DNA from 4 places in the Citrobacter sp. RHB25-C09 genome. Region 2 is predicted to be linked to each of the others. Evidence: predicted binding sites of a transcription regulator. Region 2 holds the regulator's gene; each other region holds the start of a gene.
What was found. Region 2 encodes PurR, which represses purine synthesis genes. Its sites were predicted from a motif close to CANGCAAACGTTTGCNTG; they were not measured.
Positions count from the first base shown of each region.

Region 1: the regulator PurR is predicted to act here: its motif matches at 4,955-4,972, upstream of cvpA (colicin V production protein).
Region 3: the regulator PurR is predicted to act here: its motif matches at 1,989-2,006, upstream of purM (phosphoribosylformylglycinamidine cyclo-ligase).
Region 4: the regulator PurR is predicted to act here: its motif matches at 4,586-4,603, upstream of gltS (sodium/glutamate symporter).

Region 1 covers NZ_CP057483.1:3,014,346-3,022,156, reverse strand. Annotated here, with positions in the region: gene HVY19_RS14195 (aspartate-semialdehyde dehydrogenase) at 1-221, shown strand, start outside; gene truA (tRNA pseudouridine(38-40) synthase TruA) at 221-1,033, shown strand; gene HVY19_RS14185 (DedA family protein) at 1,061-1,720, shown strand; gene accD (acetyl-CoA carboxylase, carboxyltransferase subunit beta) at 1,870-2,784, shown strand; gene folC (bifunctional tetrahydrofolate synthase/dihydrofolate synthase) at 2,853-4,121, shown strand; gene dedD (cell division protein DedD) at 4,111-4,788, shown strand; gene cvpA (colicin V production protein) at 5,028-5,516, shown strand; gene purF (amidophosphoribosyltransferase) at 5,552-7,069, shown strand; gene HVY19_RS14155 (UbiX family flavin prenyltransferase) at 7,166-7,735, shown strand.
Region 2 covers NZ_CP057483.1:2,028,797-2,036,607, reverse strand. Annotated here, with positions in the region: gene HVY19_RS09495 (ATP-dependent helicase) at 1-519, shown strand, start outside; gene grxD (monothiol glutaredoxin 4) at 583-930, opposite strand; gene HVY19_RS09485 (C40 family peptidase) at 1,263-2,096, shown strand; gene sodB (superoxide dismutase [Fe]) at 2,352-2,933, shown strand; gene HVY19_RS09475 (MFS transporter) at 2,981-4,147, opposite strand; gene HVY19_RS09470 (YnhF family membrane protein) at 4,329-4,418, opposite strand; gene purR (HTH-type transcriptional repressor PurR) at 4,714-5,739, shown strand; gene punR (DNA-binding transcriptional activator PunR) at 5,736-6,668, opposite strand; gene punC (purine nucleoside transporter PunC) at 6,780-7,811, shown strand, end outside.
Region 3 covers NZ_CP057483.1:3,165,005-3,172,815, forward strand. Annotated here, with positions in the region: gene upp (uracil phosphoribosyltransferase) at 1-190, opposite strand, end outside; gene HVY19_RS14915 (6-phospho-beta-glucosidase) at 373-1,803, opposite strand; gene purM (phosphoribosylformylglycinamidine cyclo-ligase) at 2,064-3,101, shown strand; gene purN (phosphoribosylglycinamide formyltransferase) at 3,101-3,739, shown strand; gene ppk1 (polyphosphate kinase 1) at 3,970-6,036, shown strand; gene ppx (exopolyphosphatase) at 6,041-7,582, shown strand; gene HVY19_RS14940 (sensor domain-containing phosphodiesterase) at 7,590-7,811, opposite strand, start outside.
Region 4 covers NZ_CP057483.1:84,053-91,863, reverse strand. Annotated here, with positions in the region: gene spoT (bifunctional GTP diphosphokinase/guanosine-3',5'-bis pyrophosphate 3'-pyrophosphohydrolase) at 1-406, shown strand, start outside; gene trmH (tRNA (guanosine(18)-2'-O)-methyltransferase TrmH) at 411-1,100, shown strand; gene recG (ATP-dependent DNA helicase RecG) at 1,104-3,185, shown strand; gene gltS (sodium/glutamate symporter) at 3,221-4,426, opposite strand; gene xanP (xanthine/proton symporter XanP) at 4,655-6,046, shown strand; gene HVY19_RS00375 (AsmA family protein) at 6,167-7,811, shown strand, end outside.

The sequences.
Region 1 (7,811 bases), 990 kb from region 2:
TTTCCCGTGGTGAAGACATTGTACTGTCAGAAGAAACGGACTTCCCGACGCAGGTTGGCGACGCCTCCGGCAACGCGCAGCTCTCGGTGGGCTGTGTGCGTAACGATTACGGAATGCCTGAACAGGTTCAGTTCTGGTCGGTCGCCGATAACGTCCGCTTTGGCGGCGCGCTGATGGCGGTGAAAATTGCTGAAAAACTGGTCCAGGAGTACATGTACTAATGTCTGACCCGCAGCAACCGCTTGTCTATAAAATTGCGCTGGGCATTGAGTACGACGGCAGCAAATATTATGGCTGGCAGCGTCAGAACGAAGTCCGTAGCGTACAAGAAAAGCTGGAAAAGGCGCTTTCGCAGGTGGCGAATGAACCCATTCACGTTTTTTGCGCCGGTCGTACCGACGCGGGCGTTCACGGAACCGGGCAGGTTGTGCATTTCGAAACTACCGCGCTGCGCAAAGACGCGGCGTGGACGTTAGGTGTAAATGCGAATTTACCTGGTGACATTGCCGTTCGATGGGTAAAAGCTGTACCGGAAGATTTTCATGCGCGGTTTAGCGCCACGGCACGTCGTTATCGTTACATCATCTATAATCACCGGCTGCGTCCGGCGGTATTAGGCAAAGGGGTAACGCACTACTATGAGCCGCTGGACGCTGAGCGGATGCACCGCGCGGCGCAGTGTCTGATTGGTGAAAACGACTTTACCTCGTTTCGCGCCGTGCAGTGTCAGTCGCGCACACCGTGGCGTAACGTGATGCATATACACGTCACGCGCCATGGCCCGTATGTGGTGGTTGATATCAAAGCGAATGCCTTTGTACATCATATGGTCAGGAACATTGTCGGCAGCCTGATGGAAGTAGGTGCCCACAACCAGCCGGAGAGCTGGATAGCAGAGCTGTTAGCGGCAAAGGACAGAACGCTCGCAGCGGCAACGGCGAAAGCGGAAGGTCTGTATCTGGTGGCGGTGGATTACCCCGAACGCTTTGATCTTCCAAAACCACCCATGGGTCCGCTGTTCCTGGCGGACTAATTTGCGTCGTACAAGGTAAAGGCAACTATGGATCTGATTTACTTTCTTATCGATTTCATTCTGCACATCGATGTGCATTTAGCGGAACTGGTTGCGGAGTACGGCGTCTGGGTTTACGCCATACTGTTCCTGATCCTGTTTTGCGAAACTGGTCTGGTGGTTACGCCGTTTCTGCCGGGGGATTCTTTGCTGTTTGTTGCGGGCGCGCTGGCGTCGCTGGGAACCAACGATCTCAACGTGCATATGATGGTCGCGTTAATGCTGATTGCCGCGATTATTGGTGATGCAGTGAACTACACCATTGGACGGCTGTTTGGCGCGAAGCTATTCAGCAACCCGGACTCTAAGATTTTCCGTCGCAGCTATCTGGATAAAACTCACCAGTTCTATGAAAGACACGGCGGCAAAACGATTATTCTCGCGCGGTTTGTGCCGATAGTCAGAACCTTTGCGCCGTTTGTGGCGGGAATGGGGCATATGTCTTATCGTCATTTTGCTGCGTATAACGTGATTGGCGCGCTGCTGTGGGTTCTGCTCTTCACCTACGCAGGTTATTTCTTTGGAACCATCCCGATGATTCAGGATAACCTTAAGCTGCTGATTGTCGGGATTATTATTGTGTCTATCCTGCCGGGGGTGGTGGAGATCATTCGCCACAGACGTGCGGCAGCCAGAGCACAAAAATAGAAACTTACTCTGCGGTTCGACCACTTTTTTATCCAAAGTATCGGGCTGTTATGTTTTAATGTGTAACATTCATGGTCTGTTAGGGGCAAAAATGGCATTATGCGCCCCTTATAACAAAGCTAACCAGGGTTCAGGCAGAAAGGTCACCAATGAGCTGGATTGAACGAATTAAAAGCAACATTACTCCAACCCGTAAGGCAAGCATTCCTGAAGGGGTGTGGACGAAGTGTGATAGCTGCGGTCAGGTTTTATACCGTGCTGAGCTGGAACGTAATCTTGAGGTCTGTCCGAAGTGTGACCATCACATGCGCATGTCGGCGCGCAATCGCCTGCATAGTCTGTTAGATGAAGGTTCCCTCGTAGAACTGGGAAGCGAGCTTGAGCCAAAAGATGTGCTGAAGTTCCGTGACTCCAAGAAGTACAAAGATCGTCTGGCTTCCGCACAAAAGGAAACCGGCGAAAAAGACGCGCTGGTCGTCATGAAAGGTACGCTTCACGGTATGCCTGTTGTCGCGGCGGCGTTTGAGTTCTCTTTCATGGGCGGCTCAATGGGTTCCGTTGTCGGCGCGCGTTTCGTCCGTGCCGTAGAACAGGCGCTGGAAGACAATTGCCCGTTGGTTTGCTTCTCCGCATCCGGCGGCGCGCGTATGCAGGAAGCGCTGATGTCACTGATGCAGATGGCGAAAACCTCTGCTGCGCTGGCTAAAATGCAGGAGCGCGGTCTGCCGTACATTTCCGTACTGACCGACCCAACCATGGGTGGCGTCTCTGCAAGCTTCGCGATGCTGGGCGATCTCAATATCGCTGAGCCGAAAGCATTAATTGGCTTTGCCGGTCCGCGTGTTATCGAGCAAACCGTACGTGAAAAGCTGCCGCCGGGATTCCAGCGCAGTGAGTTTCTGATCGAAAAAGGCGCTATCGATATGATCGTCCGTCGTCCGGAAATGCGTCTGAAACTGGCAAGCATTCTGGCGAAGCTGACGAATCAGCCAACGCCGAATCCGGATACCCCGCGTGAAGGCGTGGTGGTACCACCGGTGCCAGATCAGGAACCCGAGGCCTGATAACGGAGAAGGGCAGGGCCGCAGGCGCTGCCCTTTTGCTTTTCTAACGTAACGATTTTACGGGCATCATGGAAAACAAACATATCCCTCAAGCCACGTCGCCCCTGGCCTCGTGGCTTTCTTATCTGGAACACCTGCACGCCACCACTATCGATCTGGGTCTTGAACGCGTAAGCCAGGTGGCTGCACGACTTGATGTGCTGAAACCCGCCCCCTTTGTGTTTACCGTTGCCGGAACGAATGGCAAAGGCACCACATGCCGTACGCTGGAATCGGTATTAACGGCGGCAGGCTACAAGGTGGGCGTGTATAGCTCTCCTCATCTGGTGCGCTACACCGAGCGTGTACGCGTTCAAGGTAAGGAACTGCCGGAATCGGCGCACACCGCCTCTTTTGCGGAGATTGAAGGCGCCCGCGGTGATATTTCCCTGACCTATTTCGAGTATGGAACGCTATCGGCGCTGTGGCTGTTTAAACAGGCTAAGCTTGATGTCGTCATACTGGAAGTGGGGCTTGGCGGGCGTCTGGATGCGACAAACATGGTCGATGCTGATGTCGCGGTGATCACCAGCATTGCGCTCGATCATACCGACTGGCTGGGCCCGGATCGCGAAAGCATTGGCCGTGAAAAAGCGGGTATTTTCCGCGCGGAAAAACCGGCTATCGTCGGTGAACCGGAAATGCCTTCAACCATTGCTGATGTCGCCCAGGAAAAAGGGGCGCAGCTTCAACGTCGTGGCGTGGACTGGCAGTATGAGGTAACGGGGGATACCTGGCGCTTCACTGACCTACACGGAACGCTGACGGCGCTGCCACTGCCGCAGGTGCCGCAGCCTAACGCGGCAACCGCGCTGGCAGCACTGCGTGCCAGTGGGTTAACGCTGCCAGAGCAGGCGATACGCGACGGGATTGCTCAGGCGATTTTACCCGGACGTTTTCAGATTGTGAGCGAGTCGCCGCGCGTGATCCTCGATGTCGCGCATAATCCTCACGCGGCGGAATATCTGACTGGCCGTTTGAAAATGTTACCGAAACAGGGGCGCGTTCTTGCGGTTATCGGTATGCTACATGATAAGGATATCGCAGGAACGTTGGCCTGGTTGAAAACCGTGGTCGACGACTGGTATTGTGCTCCGCTGGAGGGGCCGCGAGGGGCGACGGCAGAGCAACTGCTGGAACATCTCGGGAAAGGTAATGTCTATGACAGTGTCGCACAGGCGTGGTACGCCGCGCTGGCAGAGGCGAAGCCAGAAGATACCGTACTGGTGTGTGGATCCTTTCATACGGTTGCGCACGTCATGGAAGTAATGGACGCGGGGAGAAGCGGTGGCGAGTAAGTTTCAGAATCGTTTAGTGGGCACGATCGTGCTGGTTGCGCTGGGGGTGATTGTGCTTCCAGGTCTGCTCGACGGGCAGAAAAAACATTATCAGGATGAATTCGCTGCGATCCCGCTGGTCCCTAAACCGGGCGATCGCGATGAACCGGATATGATGCCTGCGGCGACGCAAGCGTTACCGACGCAACCGCCGGAAGGTGCGGCGGAAGAGGTGCGGGCAGGGAATGCGGCGGCACCGTCGCTGGATCCTTCACGTTATGCAAACAACACCAGCGCTGAGCTTGATCCCGTACCTGCGCCTGTTGAGCAGCCCAAGCCGAAGCCGGTAGAAAAACCGAAGCCGAAGCCACAGCCGCAACCGAAGGTTGAGCCAACGCCGGTTCCTGCGCCAAAACCGGTCGTCGAAGAAAAACCGACACCGACGGGTAAGGCGTACGTTGTCCAGCTGGGGGCATTGAAAAACGCCGATAAGGTCAATGAAATAGTGAGTAAACTTCGTGGCGCGGGCTACCGGGTTTATACTTCTCCGTCTACGCCGGTACAGGGTAAAATAACCCGTATACTGGTTGGGCCGGATGCGTCAAGAGATAAGCTGAAAGGTTCACTGGGTGAGCTGCAGCAAATTTCCGGACTGAGCGGCGTGGTGATGGGTTACAGCCCGAACTAAACCGCGTTCCGCCCGATGGCGCTGCGCTTATCGGGCCTACGGCGACAATTGTAGGCCGGATAAGGCGTTTATGCCGCCATCCGGCAATGCCCGAAGAGGCAAAAATGGTAATGGCGTTGAATGTTTTTTCGGCGCCATTTTTATTTACGCACGGGAAGGAAATCCCTACGCAAACGTTTTCTTTTTCTGTTAGAATGCGCCCCGAACAGGACGACAGGGCGTAAAGTCGTGGGACACATATGGTCTGGATTGATTACGCCATTATCGCGGTGATTGGTTTTTCCTGTCTGGTTAGCCTAATCCGTGGCTTTGTTCGTGAAGCGTTATCGTTGGTGACATGGGGTTGTGCTTTCTTTGTCGCCAGCCATTACTACACTTACCTGTCTGTCTGGTTTTCGGGCTTTGAAGACGAACTGGTTCGAAACGGGATTGCCATCGCGGTACTGTTTATCGCGACGCTGATCGTCGGCGCGGTCGTGAATTTTGTGATTGGACAACTGGTCGAAAAAACCGGGTTGTCGGGTACAGACCGGGTGCTGGGGATCTGTTTTGGGGCGCTGCGTGGCGTATTAATTGTCGCTGCCATTCTGTTCTTTCTCGATACCTTTACCGGGTTGTCGAAAAGTGAGGACTGGAGTCAGTCGCGGCTAATCCCTGAGTTCAGTTTCATCATCAGATGGTTCTTTGACTATCTGCAAAGCTCGTCAAGTTTCTTGCCCAGAGCCTAAAGGCTCTGAGATGTGGCTTAACGAGGAAAAGACGTATGTGCGGTATTGTCGGTATCGCCGGTGTTATGCCGGTTAACCAGTCGATTTATGATGCCTTAACGGTGCTCCAGCATCGTGGTCAGGATGCCGCTGGCATCATCACCATCGATGCAAACAACTGCTTCCGCTTGCGTAAAGCAAACGGCCTGGTGAGCGACGTCTTTGACGCTCGCCACATGCAGCGTATGCAGGGCAACATGGGCATCGGTCATGTGCGCTACCCAACGGCTGGCAGCTCCAGCGCCTCTGAAGCTCAACCTTTCTACGTCAACTCTCCGTATGGCATTACGCTTGCCCATAATGGCAATCTGACCAACGCCCATGAGCTGCGTAAAAAGCTGTTTGAAGAAAAACGTCGCCACATCAATACCACTTCAGATTCAGAAATTCTGCTCAACATCTTCGCCAGCGAGCTGGATAACTTCCGCCACTACCCGCTGGAAGCCGACAATATTTTTGCCGCGATTGCCGCGACCAACCGCCAGATCCGTGGGGCGTATGCCTGCGTGGCGATGATTATCGGCCACGGGATGGTGGCTTTCCGCGACCCGAACGGTATTCGTCCGCTGGTGATGGGCAAACGCGACATTGGTGATGGTCGTACCGAATATATGGTGGCTTCCGAGAGCGTGGCGCTGGATACGTTAGGCTTTGAATTCCTGCGTGACGTCGCGCCCGGTGAAGCGGTGTACATTACCGAAAAAGGGCAACTGTTTACCCGCCAGTGCGCGGAAAACCCGGTTAGCAACCCATGCCTGTTCGAGTATGTCTATTTTGCGCGCCCGGACTCCTTCATCGATAAAATTTCGGTCTACAGCGCCCGCGTGAATATGGGCACCAAGCTCGGCGAGAAGATTGCCCGTGAATGGGAAGATCTGGATATCGACGTGGTGATCCCAATTCCGGAAACCTCTTGTGACATCGCGCTGGAGATCGCCCGTATCCTCGGCAAGCCTTACCGTCAGGGTTTTGTGAAAAACCGCTACGTGGGTCGTACCTTTATCATGCCGGGACAGCAACTGCGTCGTAAGTCCGTGCGTCGCAAACTGAACGCCAACCGCGCCGAGTTCCGTGATAAAAACGTCCTGCTGGTGGATGACTCCATCGTGCGCGGCACTACCTCAGAACAGATTATTGAGATGGCGCGTGAAGCCGGGGCGAAAAAGGTCTATCTGGCCTCTGCGGCACCGGAGATTCGTTTCCCGAACGTGTATGGGATCGATATGCCAACCGCCAATGAACTGATTGCCCATGGTCGCGAAGTCGATGAGATTCGCCAGATCATCGGCGCGGATGGTCTGATCTTCCAGAATCTTGACGATCTGATCGACGCGGTTCGCGCGGAAAATCCGGATATTCAGCAGTTTGAGTGCTCGGTGTTTAACGGCGTATACGTGACGAAAGACGTTGACCAGCAGTACCTCGATTTCCTCGATTCCCTGCGTAATGACGATGCCAAAGCGGTACAACGTCAGACCGAAGTAGAAAACCTCGAGATGCACAACGAAGGTTAATTGCTCTTTCCCGGGGTGCGGTTCTCCGCACCCTGGCTTGCAACTCCTCCTGAAATCCTGCAAAGTCAGCCCTGAGGTCAGACGGGGCGATAGATCATGAAACGACTCATAGTTGGAATTAGCGGTGCCAGCGGCGCCATTTACGGCGTGCGCTTGTTGCAGGTTTTGCGCGATATACCTGATATTGAAACGCACCTGATTATGAGCCAGGCCGCCCGCCAGACGCTGTCACTGGAGACGGATCTCTCCCTGCGCGACGTTCAGGCGCTGGCTGACGTGACGCATGACTCGCGTGACATTGCGGCCAGTATCTCTTCCGGCTCTTTCCAGACGGCCGGGATGGTCATTGTGCCCTGTTCAATCAAAACCCTTTCCGGTATTGTCCACAGCTATACCGATGGGCTGTTGACCCGCGCGGCTGATGTTGTATTGAAAGAACGTCGCCCGCTGGTGCTCTGCGTGCGTGAAACGCCCCTGCATTTGGGGCATTTGCGCTTAATGACCCAGGCGGCGGAAATCGGCGCGGTGATCATGCCACCGGTGCCTGCGTTTTATCATCGTCCACAAACGCTAGATGATGTTATAAATCAAACAGTTAACCGCGTCATTGATCAGTTTGATATCACCCTTCCACACGATCTTTTTATGCGCTGGCAAGGGGCATAAGGTTGCTCTGTCTGTAGCTAATTTTGCATCGGTTGCCCTGTTTCAGGGCAATTTTGTAACCGCGATCATATCCTCA
Region 2 (7,811 bases):
TTCCCTGCCATGCAGACTCTGTGCCGCAGCATGGAAGATAGCGGGCGTATCCTGCGTGGACGCTTCGTCGAGGGGATGGGTGGCGCGCAGTTTGCTGAGCGAATGACCATCGATCGGCTTCGCGAATTGTCCGCTCAAGGAAAAGATAATCAGACCTACACGGCCGTCGGCTTGTCCGCAGCTGATCCCGCAAACCCGTGGGGCAATTTTCTGCCCTGGCCTGCCCATTCTTCAACGCTCGCACCTACCCGACGTAACGGCGCCTTTGTTGTCATTTGCGGTGGCGTTTTAAAACTGTATCTTGCCCAGGGTGGAAAAAAAATGATTGTCTGGACGGAGAAAGAGGCTATGCCATCAGCTGACATTTTCCGTTCGCTAACCGACGCGTTGCGTCGCGAACCAAGGCTACGTTTTACGCTTACTGAGGTTAACGATCAGCCAGTACGACAGACCAGTCTGTTTACACTGCTACGGGAAGCGGGATTTACCAGTTCACCACAGGGGCTGGATTGGGGATAGAGGCATTGATGTGAAAAGGAGCTTTCCTGACGACAGGAAAAGCTCCTTTAAAACGGGTACAGATTACTCTGCGTCTGGTTCTTCAGTTTTGTATTTTGCAGCAGTTTCTTTAATCAACTGCTGCAACTCACCGCGCTGGTACATTTCAATGAGAATGTCGCAGCCGCCAACCAGTTCACCATCTACCCACAGTTGTGGGAAAGTCGGCCAGTTAGCATATTTCGGCAGTTCAGCGCGAATATCCGGGTTTTGCAGAATATCCACATAGGCAAAACGCTCACCACACGCGGAAAGTGCCTGCACAGCCTGGGCAGAGAAGCCGCAGCTTGGCAGTTTTGGTGAACCCTTCATGTACAGGAGAATCGGGTTTTCAGCGATCTGGCGCTGGATTTTTTCGATAGTGGTGCTCATTGTCTTGCTTCCTTAACTTCTTTTACGGCAGTTGACTGACATTGTAGCGGGTCAGACCAACATCGGAAAATAACATTTTCATCACGTTTACTATTTTATCGTCTGACGACCAAAGTTGCATTCCTAATAGCACTTCAGGCCACCGTTATATACAGATTGTCGGTTTGAGCATCAAATTCCACTTTGGCTGATGAATTTTTTTGCACTCAGTAGCGAAACACTATTTTTAACAATAAAAGCTATTAACAATCGTTGTTTCTATAGATTAGAATCCTAACGTTTTGTAAATCACACGCAGGTATGATTCAACCTGCCTTAACCGAGGACTGCCAGTGGCGCGGATAAACCGGATTTCGATCACGCTCTGTGCTTTACTTTTTACATCTATTTGCGTTCTGCCTTCAGCACATGGCTCAAGGCACGCCAGCACTACATCTGAAGTTACACATACAAAAAAAGCATCTGAAAAAAAGAAAAGTACCGTAACGGCCAGAGCCAGTAATAAAACCAGTAAAACAGCCAGCAAGCCCTCCCGTAAAACCACTGCTAAAACTAAAACCGTCTCTTCCAGCAAAAAGCCCACTGCCGCTTCTACTAAAAAAACCAAAACCGTCAGCCGCAAAGCGAAATCTGCGGTCAAGAAAACCGCAGCGGTAACCTGGACAGAGAAATGCACGCCGCGCAAAGGGCGTAAGCCGCATTGCGTAAAGGTTAAAGGCAGCATGCCGGGGACGATTGCCGACGCGCATAAAGTAAAAATGCAAAAGGCAACCTCGACGGCGATGAACAAATTGATGAGCCAGATCGGTAAGCCGTATCACTGGGGCGGTACTTCTCCGCGCACCGGTTTTGATTGCAGTGGCCTGGTCTATTATGCCTATAAGGATTTGGTGAAATTCCGTATTCCACGTACCGCAAACGAGATGTATCACCTGCGTGACGCGGCACCGATTAAGCGTGGTGAATTAATGAATGGCGATCTGGTGTTTTTCCGCACTCAGGGACGTGGAACGGCAGATCATGTCGGCGTGTATGTCGGTAACGGAAAATTCATTCAGTCGCCGCGCAGCGGTCAGGAAATTCAGATCACTTCCCTCAGCGAAGACTACTGGCAGCGCCACTATGTGGGCGCGCGTCGGGTTATGACGCCTAAAACCATTCGATAAAACTTACCCTGTTGTTCAGTCAACAGGGTAAGTTCTTCTTTTGCCACACCTTTCAATTTGCTACCCTATCCTTACGTACAATAGGGTTATTGTGCGAATGTATAATTTTAAATCCCTGAATGGTTTGGGGTGCAGAATGGCAGCAAGGGAGTGACTCGAATCCCCGGTGGCTTATCACTGTAAGTGGCTGGGGTGAACGTGTGCAGCTAACGCATCTGCAGCCTGGAGCATGACGGGAAAATAAGGAGAGAAGCAATGTCGTTCGAATTACCTGCACTACCGTATGCTAAAGACGCCCTCGCGCCGCATATTTCGGCTGAAACGCTGGAGTATCACTACGGTAAACATCACCAGACGTATGTCACCAATCTGAACAACCTGATTAAAGGCACCGCGTTTGAAGGAAAGTCACTGGAAGAGATCGTGCGTAGCTCTGAAGGTGGTGTATTCAATAACGCGGCTCAGGTCTGGAACCACACTTTCTACTGGCACTGCCTGGCACCAAACGCGGGGGGTGAACCGACCGGTAAGCTGGCTGAAGCCATTGCCGCTGCTTTCGGTAGCTTTGCTGAATTTAAAGCACAGTTTACCGATGCCGCCATTAAGAACTTTGGCTCTGGCTGGACCTGGTTAGTTAAAGGGAAAGAGGGGAAACTGGCTATCGTATCTACGTCAAACGCCGGTACGCCGCTGACGACTGATGCCACGCCGCTGATGACCGTTGATGTCTGGGAACACGCCTACTATATCGACTATCGTAATGCGCGTCCTGGCTATCTGGAAAACTTCTGGGCGCTGGTGAACTGGGAGTTTGTCGCGAAAAACTTCGCTGCATAATCTGTTAAATGCCTGATGGCGCTAACGCTGCCATCAGGCATTTTTATTTAGCTGGCAACACACTCTGCCTGAGGCTGTTTTCTCGCTGATACAAACACCAGTAACAGTGCCAGCCCTGCGACAATCGCCCCCATGACCGGGACAAAGCTATAGCCTAATCCGCCGGAGATCACCGCCCCGCCTGCTGCTGCACCTAACGCATTTCCCAGGTTAAATGCGCCTATGTTCACAGAGGAAGAAAGACCAGGCGCTTCGTGTGCGACACGCATGACTCGCATCTGAAGCGGCGGCACGACGGCAAATGTTGCCGCGCCCCAAACCACCATACTGACGGCCGCCCCCCACTCACTCTTCGCGAGAAACGGTATTGCCAGCATGATCACCATCAGAAGCAACAGAAAGCCCTTCAATGTACCATTAACCGAACGGTCGGCCAGTTTCCCGCCAAGATAATTACCGATTGAAAAACCCACACCAATCAGGACGAGCATTCCGGTGACAAACGCAGGGGTTGCGTTGGTAATACTGTGCAGCACAGGTGCGATATAGGTGTAAAGTGTGAACATGGCGCCCGCACCCAGCACTGTGGTCATTAAGGCAGACAACACCTGTGGGCGCATTAAAACTGCCAGTTCTTTTTTCACTTCCGGACGCGTGCCCGCTCCGCCTTTCGGCAATGAGAAGAACAGACTCACCATGGAGATAACGCCCAGACCGGCGGTTGCCATAAACGACATGCGCCAGCCGATAGTTTCACCCAGCCAGGTCGCTGCGGGGACGCCACCGATATTGGCGATGGTCAGCCCCATAAACATGGTTGCCACCGCGCTGGCCTGTTTATGTTTCGGGACTACACTCGCAGCAACAACAGAGCCCAGCCCGAAGAACGCGCCGTGGTTAAGGCTGGTCAGAATCCGCGACAGCATCAGCGTGGTGTAATCTGGCGAAATAGCAGAAAGCACATTGCCAAGTGTAAAGATTGCCATCAAAAAGATCAGCGCGTTACGACGTCCACGATGTGAAAGCAGCAGCGTCATCAGCGGCGCGCCGACCATTACTCCAACGGCATAAGCGCTGATCAACATCCCCGCTGCCGGTATTGACACGCCGACGCCATTAGCGATGACGGGCAATAAGCCCATCGGTGAGAATTCTGTAGTTCCTATACCAAACGCACCGATTGCCAGCGCCAGTAACGGATAATTAATTTTCATGTGTTGATTGCTCCGCCTCTTCGCGTTGAAACGCGATGCTCATGTATGAGTGAAAAGCATGACATCAATCACAAAAAAATGAAATTAACAAAAGTACAAAAGACTATTGCAGATTAGATAACAATTCAGACAGGGATATTGGCAGGAAGGTATGAGGGAGCGCATGCTCCCTCTCGGTGAATCAGTGCAGTGCTGCCGTCAAACCACCCGCAACGATCAGGGCCAGAACAATAACTGTGGTCACTACGGAAAACTTAAGATCGGTACTCATCAACTTTTCTCCTTTTTATTCCCACACAAAAAGTGATATAGCGCATTTTTACACACTTCTGAGTAAAAATCTCCCACGATTTAGAGTGATATCTGTTTTTAGCACTTCCCCTTTTCGTTAAGATCAGCCAGAATTCCACGCTTACTAATTTAGCGTACTGGCCATTGACCCCTTCCTGTCGTTCCGTGTCGTTTTCCCGGCGTGCCGCAACCCTGATGTTGCGATCGGGGTGTGTGAAGGCAAACGTTTACTTAACGTAGTTTAACGATCGGGTTAGGGTCTGGAGTGAGATGTAATGGCAACAATTAAAGATGTAGCGAAGCGAGCAAACGTTTCCACTACAACCGTATCACACGTAATTAACAAGACGCGTTTCGTCGCTGAAGAAACACGCAATGCGGTGTGGGCGGCAATCAAAGAATTGCACTATTCCCCCAGCGCCGTTGCCCGTAGCCTGAAGGTGAACCACACCAAGTCTATTGGACTGTTGGCGACCAGTAGCGAAGCTGCGTATTTTGCAGAAATTATTGAAGCCGTGGAAAAAAACTGCTTCCAGAAAGGCTACACCCTGATTCTGGGTAATGCATGGAATAGCCTCGAAAAACAGCAGGCCTATCTCTCAATGATGGCGCAGAAACGCGTCGACGGCCTGCTGGTGATGTGCTCTGAGTACCCGGAGCCCCTGCTTTCCATGCTCGAAGAGTATCGCCATATCCCAATGGTGGTAATGGACTGGGGCGAAGCCAAAGCAGATTTTACCGATACGGTGATTGATAACGCCTTTGAGGGCGGCTATATGGCGGGTCGTTATCTTGTCGATCGCGGTCATCGAGAGATCGGCGTCATTCCGGGGCCGATGGAGCGAAATACCGGTGCCGGACGTCTGGCCGGTTTTATGAAGGCGATGGAAGAAGCACTGATCAAGGTTCCGGAAAACTGGATTGTTCAGGGTGATTTTGAGCCGGAATCCGGTTACCGCGCCATGCAGCAGATCCTGTCGCAGTCGCATCGCCCAACGGCGGTCTTTTGCGGCGGTGATATTATGGCGATGGGCGCGCTTTGCGCTGCGGATGAGATGGGACTGCGCGTGCCGCAGGACATTTCGCTGATCGGTTATGATAATGTGCGTAACGCCCGCTTCTTTACGCCGGCATTAACGACGATCCATCAGCCAAAAGATTCACTGGGTGAAACCGCCTTTAATATGCTGTTAGACCGTATCGTCAACAAACGCGAAGAGTCGCAGTCTATCGAAGTTCATCCGCGCCTCATTGAACGTCGTTCCGTTGCGGATGGTCCGTTCCGCGACTATCGTCGTTAATTCTTTACTGCGGGAGTCTCTTCCGGCTCCCGCAACCACTCTCTGTTCAGCGTTTCGCTGTCTCCCAGATAGTCCAGCAGCCAGGCAAGCGCAGGTGAGGTATCGTTCTGCTGCCATGTCAGGCAGCATGCCGCATCCGGGAACGGATTCTCCAGTTCCAGTGCCACCCACTGTCCGTCATTAAGCCGCGGTTTAGCAAAATGCGTGGGCACCATGCCGATGCACAGCCCGGCAGAAATGCAGGTCGCCGAAGAGTTCCAGTCCGGAACGACCATCCGCCTTTGGTTATCAAGTAGCCAGGTCACGCGTTTTGGCAGGGTACGCGACGTATCCTCCAGCACCAGTGATGGCCAGTTGCGCAGAGTGTCATCACTCAGGGGGCCGCGCATCGCCGCTAAGGGATGCTGCTTTGCTACCACGCAACTCCAGCTCAGCATCCCCATATCACGGAAGGTGTAGCGTCCCCCAACGGGTATCGCCTGCGTTGCACCGATAGCAAGCTCTACCCTGCCATCAGAAAGCGCGTCCCACACACCGTTGAAAACCTCCTGAAAAACCAGTAACTCTACGTCATCAAAATGGCGATAGAAATCAACGATCATTTGCTGGGTGCGTTCCGGGCGAACAATATTGTCCACCGCGATCGGCAATTGCCCGCGCCAGCCGTTAGCAATCTGCTGACACTGTTGCCGTGTGTCCTGCATTTTTTTGATAACAGAACGGCCTTCTTTCAAAAACCACGCGCCAGCGGGCGTTAATACGACATCCCGATGACGCCGCTCAAAAAGCGGGACTGCCAGCCATTCTTCAAGCTGACGCACGGTGTAACTGACCGCAGAAGGAACACGGTGTAACTCTTGCGCCGCTGAACTAAAGCTGCCGTTGCGCGCGACAGCATCGACCACTTCCAGTGCGTATTCTGACCACATAATCTGCCTGCAAAATTTTTGAATGCAATGTCCAAATATTACCGTTTCACAAGCAGAAATACACTCCCTACACTCTGCCGCATTGTCATTAGGTTAATTAAGAGAACATGTATGCAACCTGGAAAAGGGTTTTTAGTGTGGCTGGCAGGACTCAGCGTGTTGGGTTTTCTGGCGACGGATATGTATCTGCCGGCTTTTGCCACCATCCAGTCTGACCTGCAAACCCCAGCCTCCGCGGTCAGTGCCAGCCTGAGCCTGTTCTTAGCCGGCTTTGCGGTGGCGCAACTGCTGTGGGGACCGCTTTCGGACCGCTACGGACGTAAGCCAATTCTCCTGTTGGGCCTGTCGATTTTTGCGGTGGGCAGTTTGGGGATGTTATGGGTTGAAAGCGCAACCGGGCTGCTCGTCCTGCGCTTTATCCAGGCCGTTGGCGTCTGTGCGGCAACGGTTATCTGGCAGGCTCTGGTTACGGATTACTATCCCTCGCAGAAAATTAACCGCATTTTCGCCACGATTATGCCGTTGGTCGGGTTATCTCCAGCCCTGGCACCGCTGCTGGGCAGTTGGATCCTGACCCATTTCTCCTGGCAGGCCATTTTTGCCACGCTGTTCGCTATTACCCTTATTCTGATGCTGCCAGCGTTGCGTCTGAAGCCGTCCAGTAAAGCACGTCATGATAACCACGAGAAACTGACCTTCACCACGCTTCTGCGTTCGAAAACCTACCGGGGCAATGTATTAATTTATGCCGCATGTTCAGCCAGTTTCTTTGCCTGGCTTACCGGTTCGCCGTTTATTCTCAGTGAAATGGGCTACAGCCCCGCGGTAATAGGTCTTAGCTACGTGCCGCAGACCATTGCGTTTTTGATTGGCGGTTACGGCTGTCGCGCCGCCCTGCAAAAATGGCAAGGCAAGCAGTTACTCCCCTGGTTGCTGGTGGTCTATGCGCTAAGCGTTGTTGGCACCTGGGCTGCTGGCTTTATTCACAACGTTTCGCTGACTGAGATTCTGATCCCGTTCTGCGTGATGGCAATTGCCAACGGTGCCATTTATCCCATCGTAGTGGCAGAAGCGCTGCGGCCTTTCCCTCAGGCGACAGGCCGGGCGGCGGCCTTGCAAAACACCCTGCAACTGGGGCTGTGT
Region 3 (7,811 bases), 1.1 Mb from region 2:
CAACTTCGACCGGGCCGTTCCAGCCTTCAATGGTCACTTTTTCAGTTTCCAGGCCCGCAGTCGCTTCGTAGGTCAGCAGACTGCCTACTTCCGAGGCGAGTTCACGAAAGCGTTTAGTGCTGATGTCGTTTTCACGCATCAGACCCAGCTTGTGTTTGACGAGTGGGTGTTTGACTTCCACGATCTTCATACTCTTCTCCTTTCCTCAGACGGGTGGCAACCACAAAAAAAATCGCCGGATTATACCGCTTTTCCTCGATGGCGCAACATAACGTCTGCATGACCTGGATCAAGCAAAGCGCGTTACGTTTGGATGATGAGTATAAAACAAGCCCCGCATCTGAGGCGGGGCTAATAAGCAAGCGGTTGAAATCAGAGAGATTCACCGTTAGTTTTTATCACCTGCTGATACCAGGCGAAGGACTTTTTCGGATAGCGAGCCAGCGTTCCGCTGCCGTCATTATTTTTATCAACATAGATAAAACCGTAGCGTTTTTTCATTTCGCCCGTGCCGGCGGACACCAGGTCAATACAACCCCATGGGGTGTACCCCATCAGGTCAACACCGTCTTCAACAACCGCTTTTTTCATTTCACGAATATGTGCCGCCAGGTACTCAATTCGGTAGCTGTCATCAACCGTTCCGTCTGGCTGTTGCACATCAATCGCCCCAAAGCCGTTTTCAACGATAAACAGCGGGAGTTGGTAGTGATCCCAGAACCAGTTCAGCGAATAGCGCAGCCCAACCGGGTCGATTTGCCAACCCCAGTCTGATTTTTGCACGTAGGGATTCGACACCAGACTTTTCGATTCGTCGTAATCAAGCTGTGGGTTATCGGCAGTCGCTTTGGTGGCAAACGACATGTAATAGCTAAAACCAATGTAATCGACACAACCTTGCATCAGAGCCGCCCGGTCTTCATCGGTGATATCAAGGTTAAAACCGCGACGGTTAAAATAGTTGAGAAGATGCTGCGGGTACTTCCCGCGCACATGCACATCGGTAAACCAGTAGCGACGGTGCATCGCATTCATCGCCATCATCATGTCATCAGGCGCGCAGGTCAGCGGATAAATCGGGCACATGGCAATCATGCAGCCGATCTGCAAGTTGGGGTTAATTTCACGCGCCGCTTTTACCGCCAGCGCGCTGGCCACCAGTTCATAGTGCGCCGCCTGAAACATCACCGGCTCGCGATCTTCGCCCGGTTGATATTTCAGTCCGGAATTGGTGAACGGCGCAAAATCTTCTTGGAAGTTCGCCTGGTTATTGATCTCATTGAAGGTCATCCAGTATTTCACTTTATGCTGATAGCGGGTGAATACCACTTTCGCGAAGCGCACAAAGAAGTCGATCAACTTACGGTTACGCCAGCCACCGTACTCCGTCACCAAATGATAAGGCATTTCGAAATGCGACAGCGTTATCACCGGTTCTATGCCGTACTTCAGGCATTCATCGAACAGATCGTCATAAAATTGCAGCCCCGCTTCGTTCGGCTGCGTTTCGTCGCCCAGCGGGAATATACGCGTCCAGGCGATAGACGTGCGAAAACATTTAAAGCCCATCTCTGCAAAAAGCTTAATGTCTTCTTTGTAGCGATGGTAAAAATCAATCGCTTCATGGTTGGGGTAGTTTTTACCTGGCAATACGCCATCGGTAATTTCTCGCGCGACGCCGTGAGCGCCAGCGGTCATGACATCAGCCACGCTGATCCCTTTTCCGCCTTCCTGCCACCCCCCTTCTAACTGATGAGCAGCGACCGCCCCACCCCACATGAAATTCGCTTTAAATCCAGACATAGTTCCCCTCTTCGATTCACCATGGCAATACAGAAACCGGTTTCAGTATGATACTGAGCAATCATGGTCAGGCTTTCAAGCAGGAAAATGTACCCGGTTTCATTTTCGTGGGGTAGCTCATAAAAACGGTCTATTTTGAAGAAAAGGAAGAAATAACCAGCAGAAAAAAACGGATACATCGCAGGCTCGCAAACGTTTGCTATCCCTGTTAGAATTGCGCCGAATTTACTTTCTACCGCAAACGCGTGGGGACCCAAGCAGTGACCGATAAAACCTCTCTTAGCTACAAAGATGCCGGTGTGGATATTGACGCAGGCAATGCTCTGGTGGATCGAATCAAAGGCGTAGTGAAGAAAACTCGCCGCCCGGAAGTCATGGGTGGTCTGGGTGGCTTCGGTGCGCTGTGCGCCTTGCCGCAAAAATATCGTGAACCGGTACTGGTTTCCGGCACTGACGGCGTAGGAACAAAGCTGCGCCTGGCAATGGATTTAAAACGCCACGACACTATCGGTATCGATCTCGTGGCGATGTGCGTTAACGACCTGGTGGTTCAGGGTGCAGAGCCGCTGTTCTTCCTTGACTACTACGCCACCGGTAAACTGGATGTGGATACCGCAGCCAGCGTGATTAACGGTATCGCGGAAGGTTGTCTGCAGTCTGGCTGTGCGCTGGTTGGCGGTGAAACCGCTGAAATGCCGGGGATGTACCACGGTGAAGATTACGACGTCGCCGGTTTTTGCGTCGGAGTGGTAGAAAAATCAGAAATTATCGACGGTTCTAAAGTAGCCGATGGCGATGTGCTGATTGCCCTGGGCTCCAGTGGTCCGCACTCCAACGGTTATTCGCTGGTGCGCAAGATTGTGGAAGTCAGCGGCTGTAACCCGGAAGCGACGGAGCTCGACGGTAAACCGTTAGCCGACCATCTGTTGGCGCCAACCCGTATTTACGTGAAATCGATCCTCGAATTGATTGAGAAGGTTGACGTTCACGCCATTGCCCACCTGACTGGCGGCGGTTTCTGGGAAAATATCCCACGCGTTCTACCGGACAACACCCAGGCGGTAATTGATGAATCCTCATGGCAGTGGCCTGCGGTCTTCAACTGGCTGCAAAACGCCGGTAACGTCAGCCAGCATGAAATGTATCGCACCTTTAACTGCGGCGTCGGCATGGTTATCGCCCTGCCTGTGGCAGAAGTGGACAAAGCCCTTGCCCTGCTGCAGGCAAAAGGTGAAAACGCCTGGAAAATCGGTATCATCAAAGCCTCTGATTCCGAACAGCGTGTGGTTATTGAATGATGAATATTGTGGTGCTTATTTCCGGTAACGGAAGTAATTTGCAGGCGATTATCGATGCCTGCAAACAGAATAAAATCAAAGGCACCCTGCGGGCAGTATTTAGCAACAAGGCCGACGCGTTCGGCCTTGAACGTGCTCAGGAAGCGGGTATTCCTGCACACGTTCTGACCGCCGATCGGTTTGACAGTCGTGAAGCATTTGACCGTGAACTCATTCATGAAATAGATGCGTATTCCCCAGACGTTGTGGTTCTGGCGGGTTTCATGCGTATCTTAAGCCCGGCATTTGTCATGCATTATCGTGGGCGTTTACTCAATATTCACCCCTCCCTGTTGCCTAAATATCCCGGTTTGCATACCCATCGCCAGGCGCTGGAAAATGGTGACGAGGAGCACGGTACGTCAGTGCACTTTGTCACTGACGAGCTGGACGGTGGCCCTGTGATATTACAGGCTAAGGTGCCGGTATTTGAGGGTGATGATGAAGACGAGATCACCGCCCGCGTTCAGGTTCAGGAGCACGCGATTTATCCGCTGGTGCTAAGTTGGTTTGTCGAAGGTCGGCTAAAGATGCGCGACAACGCGGCCTGGCTGGACGGCCAACGTCTGTCGCCGCAGGGTTATGCCGCAGACGAGTAGTACCTCCTTAAGTCCGGATAAAACGCGTCAGCGTTGCCATCCGGCAACAGAGCACGACTGGCCGGATGGCGGCGTAATAAGTCCCCTCCGGCCGACACTCAATGTTCTCCCTCTTTCCCTTTGCTATCAGACGGTTTATTGTCATACTTTTCTGGCACAGTTGGACATCTGAGAACACTGCTTATCATCATCAGGTCATGTCCCGTGGATAAAACGGAGTACAGGTATTAATGGGTCAGGAAAAACTATACATCGAGAAAGAACTTAGCTGGTTGGCGTTCAACGAACGCGTGCTCCAGGAAGCTGCGGATAAATCAAACCCGCTGATTGAACGGATGCGTTTCTTAGGCATCTATTCCAATAACCTTGATGAATTCTACAAAGTTCGCTTTGCGGAATTGAAGCGCCGAATAATTATTAGCGAAGAACAGGGTTCGAATTCCCATTCTCGCCATTTGTTAGGCAAAATTCAGTCCCGGGTGTTAAAAGCCGACCAGGAATTTGATGGCCTGTATAACGAACTGCTGCTGGAGATGGCGCGCAGTCAAATTTTTCTGATTAACGAACGCCAGCTCTCAGTGAACCAGCAAAGCTGGTTGCGCCACTATTTTAAACAGTATCTGCGTAAGCACATCACCCCCATTTTAATTAACCGCGAAACGGATCTCGTTCAGTTTTTGAAGGATGACTATACCTATCTGGCGGTGGAAATTATTCGTGGTGATGCCATTCGTTACGCGCTGCTGGAAATTCCCTCTGACAAGGTTCCCCGCTTTGTGAATCTGCCGCCGGAAGCGCCGCGCCGCCGCAAGCCGATGATCCTGTTAGACAATATTCTTCGCTACTGCCTGGACGATATCTTTAAAGGCTTCTTCGACTACGATGCGCTGAACGCTTACTCGATGAAAATGACCCGTGACGCCGAGTACGATCTGGTGCACGAAATGGAATCGAGCCTGATGGAGCTGATGTCCTCCAGTCTGAAACAGCGTTTAACCGCCGAGCCCGTGCGCTTTGTGTATCAGCGCGATATGCCTAACGCGCTGGTCGAAGTGCTGCGTGAGAAACTGACGATTTCACGCTACGACTCTATCGTTCCTGGCGGACGCTATCATAATTTTAAAGATTTCATTAACTTCCCTAACGTTGGCAAAGCCAACCTGGTGAACAAACCGCTGCCACGCCTGCGTCACCTCTGGTTTGATAAAGAGAAATTCCGCAACGGATTTGATGCCATTCGCGAGCGCGATGTCCTGCTTTACTACCCGTACCACACCTTTGAGCACGTACTGGAACTGTTGCGTCAGGCGTCGTTTGACCCCAGCGTGCTGGCGATCAAAATCAACATCTATCGCGTCGCGAAAGATTCACGCATCATCGACTCAATGATCCACGCCGCCCATAACGGGAAAAAAGTGACGGTGGTAGTTGAACTGCAGGCACGCTTTGACGAAGAGGCGAATATCCACTGGGCCAAGCGCCTGACGGAAGCAGGCGTCCATGTGATCTTCTCTGCGCCGGGTTTGAAAATCCACGCCAAGCTGTTCCTGATTTCGCGTAAAGAAGGCGATGAAGTGGTGCGCTACGCACATATCGGTACCGGTAACTTCAACGAAAAAACGGCGCGGTTGTATACCGACTACTCGTTACTGACCGCCGATGCGCGTATTACCAATGAAGTCCGCCGCGTGTTTAATTTTATTGAAAACCCGTATCGTCCGGTCACGTTTGACTATCTGCTGGTTTCACCGCAAAACTCGCGTCGCCTGCTGTATGAAATGATTGACCGAGAAATTGCCAACGCCCAGCAAGGGTTACCTTCCGGCATCACCCTGAAACTCAATAATCTGGTGGATAAAGGGCTGGTCGATCGTCTGTACGCGGCCTCAGGGTCCGGTGTCTCGGTCAACCTGTTGATCCGCGGGATGTGCTCTCTGATCCCGAATCTGGAAGGCATTAGCGACAATATTCGCGTTATCAGTATTGTCGATCGTTACCTTGAACACGATCGCGTGTATATCTTTGAGAACGGTGGCGATAAGCAGGTTTATCTTTCCTCAGCGGACTGGATGACGCGCAATATTGATTACCGCATCGAAGTGGCAACGCCGCTACTCGATCCTCGCCTTAAGCAGCGCGTGCTGGATATTATTGATATCCTGTTCAGCGACACGGTAAAAGCCCGTTATATCGACAAAGAACTGAGTAATCGCTACGTACCGCGTGGAAATCGCCGCAAAGTGCAGGCACAACTGGCGATTTACGACTATATCAAATCACTCGAACAACCTGACTAACGCTATGCCAATACATGATAAGACCCCTCGACCGCAGGAGTTTGCGGCGGTCGATCTCGGCTCAAACAGTTTTCACATGGTCATTGCCCGAGTGGTTGATGGCGCAATGCAGATCATTGGCCGCCTGAAACAGCGAGTCCATCTGGCCGATGGACTTGGCGCAGACAATATGCTGAGCGAAGAGGCAATGGAGCGGGGCTTAAACTGCCTGTCGCTGTTCGCCGAGCGCCTGCAGGGTTTCGCCCCTTCCAGCGTCTGTATTGTGGGCACGCACTCGCTTCGTGAAGCGCTGAACGCGACCGATTTTTTGAAACGCGCAGAAAAAGTGATCCCCTACCCTATTGAGATCATTTCTGGCAACGAAGAAGCACGCCTGATTTTCATGGGGGTTGAACACACCCAGCCGGAAAAGGGGCGCAAGCTGGTGATCGATATCGGCGGTGGCTCAACGGAACTGGTCATTGGGGAAAATTTTGAACCCAAACTGGTTGAAAGCCGTCGTATGGGCTGCGTCAGCTTTGCGCAGATCTATTTCCAGGGTGGCACAATCAGCAAAGAGAATTTCCAGCGCGCCCGTATGGCGGCAGCACAGAAGCTTGAAACGTTAGCCTGGCAATTCAGAATTCAGGGCTGGAATGTCGCACTGGGGGCATCTGGCACCATCAAAGCCGCGCACGAAGTGCTGCTGGCGTTGGGTGAAAAAGACGGGTTTGTCACCCCGGAACGTCTCGACAGACTGGTCGCAGAAGTTCTTCAACATCGTAGCTTTGAAGCGCTGAGTCTGCCGGGGTTGTCTGAAGAGCGAAAAGCGGTCTTTGTTCCGGGGCTGGCCATTCTGTGCGGTGTTTTTGATGCCCTGGGCATCCATGAACTCCGTCTTTCTGATGGCGCTCTGCGCGAAGGCGTATTGTACGAAATGGAAGGCCGTTTCCGCCATCAGGATGTACGCAGCCGGACCGCCAGCAGCCTGGCAAACCAGTACAATATCGACAGTGAGCAGGCCAGACGCGTGCTGGATACCACCATGCACATGTACGAGCAGTGGCACGCCCAGCAGCCTAAGCTGGCACATCCTCAGCTCGAAGCGCTGTTAAAATGGGCGGCAATGCTGCACGAAGTGGGCCTGAACATTAACCATAGCGGTCTACACCGTCATTCCGCCTATATACTGCAAAACAGCGATTTACCCGGTTTTAACCAGGAACAGCAAACCATGATGGCTACGCTGGTTCGCTATCATCGTAAAGCAATCAAGCTTGACGATCTGCCGCGCTTTACGCTGTTCCGTAAGAAACAGTATCTGCCGCTCATTCAACTCCTGCGCCTGGGTGTCTTGCTCAATAATCAGCGCCAGGCGACCACGACGCCGCCGACGCTAACGCTTAACACTGACGACAGTCACTGGACGCTGCGTTTCCCCCATGACTGGTTCAGCCAAAACGCGCTGGTTCTGCTGGATCTGGAAAGAGAGCAGCAGTACTGGGAAGCGGTCACCGGCTGGAGCCTGACGATCGAAGAAGAGCCTGCACCCGATATTGCGGCGTAAAAGAGATTCAGGTGCCCGCCACTGGCACCTGCTCTTTCAGCGTCTCGCTTAAGGGTTGCGGTGCGCCAATCAGATATCCCTGCATATAGTCAATTCCCAGCGTCGTTACCGCCTGACGAATCTCTTCATTTTCTACAAATTCGGCGACGACCTGCATTTTTTTCATCCGCGCCAAATGGCAGATCGAAGCAACAATCTGGTAGTCGAGGCTGTTTGAAACCATGTTACG
Region 4 (7,811 bases), 1.9 Mb from region 2:
TACCTTCGCTAAATGCTGTCGCCCGATCCCAGGCGATCCGATCATTGCCCACGTCAGCCCAGGTAAAGGGTTGGTGATTCACCATGAATCCTGCCGTAACATCCGTGGCTACCAGAAAGAGCCTGAGAAGTTTATGGCGGTGGAGTGGGATAAAGAGACGGAGCAGGAATTCATCACCGAAATCAAGGTGGATATGTTTAACCATCAGGGTGCGCTGGCGAACCTGACGGCGGCAATTAACACGACGACGTCCAATATTCAGAGCCTGAACACGGAAGAGAAGGATGGCCGCGTCTACAGCGCCTTTATACGCCTGACCGCGCGTGACCGTGTGCATCTGGCGAATATCATGCGCAAAATCCGCGTAATGCCAGACGTCATTAAAGTCACCCGTAACCGAAACTAGAAAGATGAATTCAAAACGCTATGAGCGCATTTGCGAAATGCTCGCCAGGCGTCAGCCTGACCTGACCGTCTGTATGGAGCAGGTCCATAAACCTCATAACGTTTCTGCGATCCTTCGTACCGCAGATGCCGTTGGCGTTCACGAGGTCCACGCCGTCTGGCCTGGAAACCGCATGCGTACCATGGCGTCTACCGCCGCAGGCAGTAACAGTTGGGTTAGCGTAAAAACACACAAAACCATTGCCGAAGCGGTATCGCACCTGAAAGGTCGCGGTATGCAGATTCTGGCCACGCATCTGTCTGATAAAGCCGTGGATTTTCGCGAGATCGACTACACCCGCCCGACCTGCATTTTAATGGGGCAGGAGAAAACCGGGATCTCCCAGGAAGCGCTGGATCTTGCGGATCGGGATATCATCATTCCAATGATCGGCATGGTGCAGTCACTGAACGTCTCGGTCGCTTCTGCCCTTATTCTTTACGAAGCGCAGCGCCAGCGGCAGAACGCCGGCATGTATGAGCGCAGCAACAGTATGCTGCCAGATGCTGAACAGCAGCGCTTGCTGTTTGAAGGTGGCTATCCGGTGCTGGCTCGCGTCGCCAGGCAGAAAAAATTACCTTACCCCCACGTCAACGCGCAGGGCGAAATAGAAGCCGATGCCGAGTGGTGGTCCACTATGCAGTACGCGGGATAACCCATGAAAGGCCGCCTGCTGGATGCCGTGCCGCTCAATACGCTGACAGGCGTTGGCGCCGCGCAAAGCAGTAAGCTGGCGAAGATCGGCCTGCATACCGTGCAGGATCTCCTGTTACATCTTCCCTTACGTTACGAAGACCGCACCCATCTCTATAAAATTGGCGAGCTTCTGCCTGCCGTTTACGCCACTGTTGAAGGCGAAGTGCTGAACTGCAATATCACTTTTGGCGGTCGCCGGATGATGACCTGTCAGATCAGCGACGGCACTGGCATTCTCACCATGCGCTTTTTTAACTTTAGCGCGGCGATGAAAAACAGCCTCGCGACGGGCCGACGCGTACTGGCCTATGGTGAAACGAAGCGTGGGAAATACGGTGCCGAGATGATTCACCCGGAATACCGGGTACAGGGCGATCTGAGCACTCCGGAATTGCAGGAAACCCTCACCCCGGTTTACCCGACCACTGAAGGCATTAAGCAGGCTACGCTGCGTAAACTCACCGACCAGGCGCTGGATCTGCTGGATACCTGCGCCATTTCCGAACTGCTACCGCCTGAATTATTACAGGGGATGCTTAGCCTGCCGGAAGCACTGCGCACCCTGCATCGGCCGCCGCCGTCGCTTCAGCTTAGCGAACTGGAAACCGGACAGCATCCGGCACAGCGTCGACTGATCCTCGAAGAATTACTGGCGCATAACCTGAGTATGCTGGCGCTTCGTGCCGGCGCTCAGCGCTTTCATGCCCAGCCGCTAGAGACCAACGATGCGCTGAAAAATCAGCTGTTAGCATCTCTGCCTTTTAAGCCAACGGGCGCACAGGCGCGCGTGGTCGCTGAGATTGAACGCGACATGGCGCTGGATATCCCGATGATGCGCCTGGTGCAGGGTGATGTTGGGTCGGGTAAAACGCTGGTCGCTACACTTGCTGCGCTGCGGGCAATTGCGCACGGTAAACAGGTCGCGCTGATGGCCCCCACTGAACTGCTGGCTGAACAACACGCCAACAATTTCCGCAACTGGTTCGCTCCCCTTGGCGTAGAAGTCGGCTGGCTGGCGGGCAAACAGAAAGGTAAGGCTCGCCTTGCCCAGCAGGAAGCCATTGCCAGCGGACAGGTGCAGATGGTGGTGGGTACGCATGCTATTTTCCAGGAACAGGTACAGTTTAACGGCCTTGCTCTGGTTATCATCGACGAACAGCACCGCTTTGGCGTACACCAGCGCCTGGCGCTGTGGGAAAAAGGTCAGCAGCAGGGTTTCCACCCGCATCAGCTCATCATGACCGCCACCCCTATCCCGCGAACGCTGGCAATGACCGCCTACGCGGATCTCGATACCTCTGTCATTGACGAACTGCCGCCGGGACGTACCCCCGTCACGACGGTCGCCATTCCGGATACGCGTCGCTGCGACATTATCGATCGCGTGCGCAACGCCTGTACTCAGGAAGGACGCCAGGCGTACTGGGTGTGTACTCTCATCGAAGAGTCGGATTTGTTAGAAGCGCAGGCGGCGGAAGCCACATGGGAAGAACTGAAGCTCGCCCTACCTGAACTGAACGTCGGTCTGGTTCATGGTCGTATGAAGCCCGCGGAAAAGCAGGCGGTAATGGCGGCGTTTAAACAGGGTGAGTTACACCTGCTGGTTGCTACCACGGTGATTGAAGTGGGCGTGGATGTACCTAACGCCAGCCTGATGATTATCGAAAACCCGGAACGTCTGGGGCTGGCGCAGCTGCATCAACTGCGTGGCCGCGTCGGTCGCGGCGCGGTGGCGTCGCACTGCGTGCTGCTTTATAAATCCCCGCTGTCGAAAACAGCGCAACTGCGTCTACAGGTCCTTCGCGACAGTAACGATGGCTTCGTCATTGCCCAAAAAGATTTAGAAATTCGTGGGCCTGGTGAGTTGTTGGGTACCCGACAAACCGGGAATGCAGAATTTAAAATGGCTGATTTACTGCGCGATCAGGCCATGATCCCGGAAGTTCAGCGCATTGCGCGCCATATCCATGAGCGTTACCCGCAAGAAGCAAAAGCGCTGATTGAACGCTGGATGCCCGAAACAGAACGCTATTCAAACGCCTGATACGCGGCGGCGATAACACCGCCGCATGGGCTATTTTATTGCGCAAACATTGGCAATAGCAGATACAGCTTAATCACCAGCGCGTTGACGATGTCGATAAAGAACGCACCAACCATCGGTACCACCAAAAACGCCATATGCGAAGGTCCGAAACGGTCCGTAATGGCCTGCATGTTAGCGATCGCCGTCGGTGTCGCCCCCAGACCAAATCCACAATGCCCCGCCGCCAGGACCGCAGCATCGTAGTTTTTACCCATCATCCGCCAGGTGACAAACACGGCATACAGCGCCATTGCGACTGTCTGAACGAGCAGGATCGCCAGCATTGGCAGTGCCAGCGAAGCCAGTTCCCACAGCTTCAGGCTCATTAACGCCATCGCAAGGAACAATGACAGGCAAACGTTACCCAGAACGGATACTGCGCGCTCAAAGACGCGGTAAAAGCCCATCAGCGCCAGTCCGTTGCTGACAATCACACCGACAAACAGCACGCAGACAAAGGTAGGGAGTTCCAGCACGGTTCCCAACAACAGTTGCGCAACGATTTTGCCGACCGTGAGGCAGATAGCGATAAGCGCAATGGTTTCGATCAGCACCAGCGAGGTGATAATGCGGCCAACGTCCGGTTTTTCAAACGCAGTTGGGACTTCCTGATCGTCAGGAATGCCGTCTGGCGTCGTCGAGTGCTTCACCAGATACCGCGCCACCGGGCCACCAATCAGCCCACCGAGCACCAGACCAAAGGTCGCGCAAGCCATGGCCACTTCTGTCGCATTCGCAAAACCATACCGTTCGACAAACAACTTACTCCACGCCGCACCGGTGCCGTGACCGCCGGAAAGCGTAATTGACCCGGCAATCAGCCCCATGATCGGATCCAGCCCCATCATGCTTGCCATACCAATACCGATGGCGTTTTGCAGTAGCAGTAACCCCACCACGACGATCAAGAAAATGCCCACGACGCGGCCACCCGATCTCAGGCTGGCGATATTAGCGTTCAGACCAATGGTGGCAAAAAAGGCCAGCATGAGCGGATCGCGAAGGCTCATATCAAAGCCGACTTCCCAACCCATACTTTTTTTCAGCACTAACAGCGCCAGCGCCACCAGCAAACCACCGGCCACGGGTTCAGGAATGGTGTATTTCTTCAGAAAGGAAACAGACTGTACCAGCTTGCGCCCTAGCAGCAACGTCATCGTTGCGGCAACAAGTGTCGATAACGTATCGAGATGAAACATATTTAGCTCCTTTAGGGTGCAGAATGCATGACTCATTCATGCGGGTTATTCCCTTGCGAACACTGTGCTTTTGAGGAATCGGCATGGATTTTAAGCGGAAAAATAGGAAAAGTTATATAAAAAGGTGCATTTAGTTTTTTTAAATATTAACCATTCTGGCTAGCAAACGTTTGCTTTTGCCCCCTGGTCGGCTAAAATGCCCGCTTTTCCACCACGAGATCGTCTCTGATGTCTGTTAACACCCTCGAATCAGAAAATGCGCAACCGATTGCTCACAATCACAACAGTGAACTGATTTATCGTCTTGAAGATCGTCCGCCGCTTCCACAAACCCTGTTTGCCGCGTGTCAGCACCTGCTGGCGATGTTTGTTGCGGTTATAACGCCGGCGTTACTTATCTGTCAGGCGCTGGGATTACCGGCTCAGGATACACAGCACATCATCAGCATGTCGCTGTTCGCCTCCGGCGTGGCCTCTATTATTCAAATCAAAGCATGGGGTCCGGTAGGTTCAGGATTGTTATCGATTCAGGGAACCAGTTTTAACTTTGTCGCACCGCTAATTATGGGCGGTACGGCACTCAAAACCGGTGGCGCGGATGTCCCGACCATGATGGCAGCACTGTTCGGCACGCTGATGCTGGCAAGCTGTACAGAGATGGTTATCTCCCGCGTTCTTCACCTCGCGCGACGCATTATCACTCCGCTGGTTTCCGGCGTGGTGGTGATGATCATCGGTCTGTCGCTGATCCAGGTTGGTTTGACGTCGATTGGCGGTGGCTATGCGGCGATGAGTGACAATACCTTCGGCGCGCCGAAAAACCTGATGCTGGCAGGCGTGGTACTGCTGCTGATTATTTTGCTTAACCGTCAACGTAACCCGTATCTGCGCGTGGCCTCGCTGGTTATCGCCATGGCCGCAGGCTATGCGCTGGCGTGGTTTATGGGCATGCTGCCTGAAAATACCGCCCCAACCAGCCAGGACCTGATCATGGTGCCGACGCCGCTGTATTACGGCCTGGGGATTGACTGGAACCTGCTGCTGCCGCTGATGCTGGTCTTTATGATCACTTCTCTGGAAACCATCGGTGATATTACTGCGACCTCTGATGTTTCCGAGCAGCCGGTTTCGGGTTCGCTATACATGAAACGTCTGAAAGGTGGGGTATTGGCTAACGGTCTGAACTCATTCGTTTCCGCCGTGTTCAACACCTTCCCGAACTCCTGTTTCGGTCAGAATAATGGTGTCATCCAGTTAACCGGTGTTGCCAGTCGTTACGTTGGCTTTGTGGTTGCGCTGATGCTGATCCTGCTGGGTCTGTTCCCGGCGGTGAGTGGTTTTGTGCAGCATATTCCTGAGCCAGTCCTTGGCGGGGCGACGCTGGTCATGTTCGGTACCATTGCGGCCTCCGGCGTACGTATTGTGTCCCGCGAGCCGTTGAACCGTCGCGCTATTCTGATTATTGCGCTTTCACTGGCAGTCGGCCTTGGCGTTTCTCAGCAGCCGCTGATCCTGCAATTTGCCCCGGACTGGGTGAAAAATCTGCTCTCCTCCGGTATCGCCGCAGGCGGTATTACCGCTATTGTGCTGAACCTGATTTTCCCGCCAGAAAAACAGTAATCTTATGTGGCGGTGATTCCAGTTCACCGCCGCTGTAACGCTCTTTCACTTTTCCCGCCTTGAGGATTACACGTAAATCGTGCATAACTCAGTAATGTGTTCGTCGCGGGATGGAAGACCATGAAATTTATTGGAAAGCTAATTGTTTACCTGCTGATCGCCTTTCTACTGGTGATTCTCGGCCTCTATTTTCTGCTGCAAACCCGCTGGGGCGCGGAACACGTTAGCGCCTGGATATCCGACAATAGCGACTACCATTTGGCTTTTGATGCGATGGATCATCGGTTTTCCTCACCCACCCATATCCTGCTGGAAAACGTCACCTTTGGTCGCGACGGTCAACCCGCCACGCTGGTCGCCAAAACGGTCGACATTGGCCTGAGCAGCCGCCAGCTTACCGATCCCCTGCATGTCGATACTATCCTGTTACAAAACGGGACGCTGAACATCTCCCCTCAAACAGCACCCTTCCCCTTCCAGGCCGATCGCCTGCAGTTACAGGGTATGGCGCTGAACAGTCCGGGCAGCGAGTGGGATCTCAGCGCCCAGCGCGTGAATGGCGGCGTCATTCCCTGGTCCCCTGAAGCAGGTAGAGTGCTGGGCAGCAAAGCCCAAATTCAGCTTAGCGCCGCGTCGATGACGTTGAACGACGTCCCTGCCAGCAACGTGTTGATTGAAGGCAGCATTGACAATAATCAGGTGATACTGAGCACAATTGGCGCAGATATCGCGCGCGGTGCATTAACCGGTGTGGCACAACGTAGCGCCGACGGCAGTTGGATAGTCGAAAATCTACGTCTGAACGACATTCGCCTGCAAAGCGACAAGACGCTGGCTGCGTTTTTCTCGCCGTTAAAAACCATACCGTCACTGCAAATTGGTCGCCTGGAAATCACCGACGCACGCCTTCAGGGGCCGGACTGGGCGGTGACAGACCTTGATCTTAGCTTGCGCAACCTGACGTTCAGTAAGGACGACTGGCAGACACAGGAGGGGAAACTGTCGATGAACGCCAGCGAGTTCATTTACGGCTCACTGCATTTGTTCGATCCGATACTGAATACCGAATTCTCCCCTCAGGGCATTGCCGTTCGCCAGTTTACCACCCGCTGGGAAGGCGGCATGATTCGCACGTCGGGCAATTGGCTGCGGGAAGGGAAAGCGCTGGTGCTTGATGACGCCGCGTTGGCGGGGCTGGAATACACTTTGCCGCAAAACTGGAAGCAAAAATGGATGGAGCCGCTGCCGGCATGGCTGGCTAGCCTGACGCTGAAAAAATTTAACGCCAGCCGTAATTTGATCATTGATATCGACCCGACGTTTCCGTGGCAGCTCACCGCACTGGACGGCTATGGCGCCAATCTGGGGCTGGTGCAGGATCATAAATGGGGCATCTGGAGCGGTAACGCGACCCTGAATGCGTCTGCTGCAACCTTTAACCGCGTTGACGTCCGCCGACCTTCTATGACACTGGCGGCGAATGCCAGCACGGTGAACATTAGCGAACTGAGCGCCTTTACCGAAAAAGGGCTGCTTGAGGCCACCGCCAGCGTGTCACAGTTGCCAACGCGCCAGACGCAGGTCAGCCTGAACGGGCGCGGTGTACCGGTAAACGTTCTGCAGCAATGGGGATGGCCAGCCTTACCCCTCTCCGGTGATGGCAATATTCAGCTGACGGTCAGCGGAACCGTGCAGGCCGACGCGCCGCTGAAGCCAACAATTAACGGTAAATTGCATGCAGTGAATACAGAAAAACAGCAGGTGA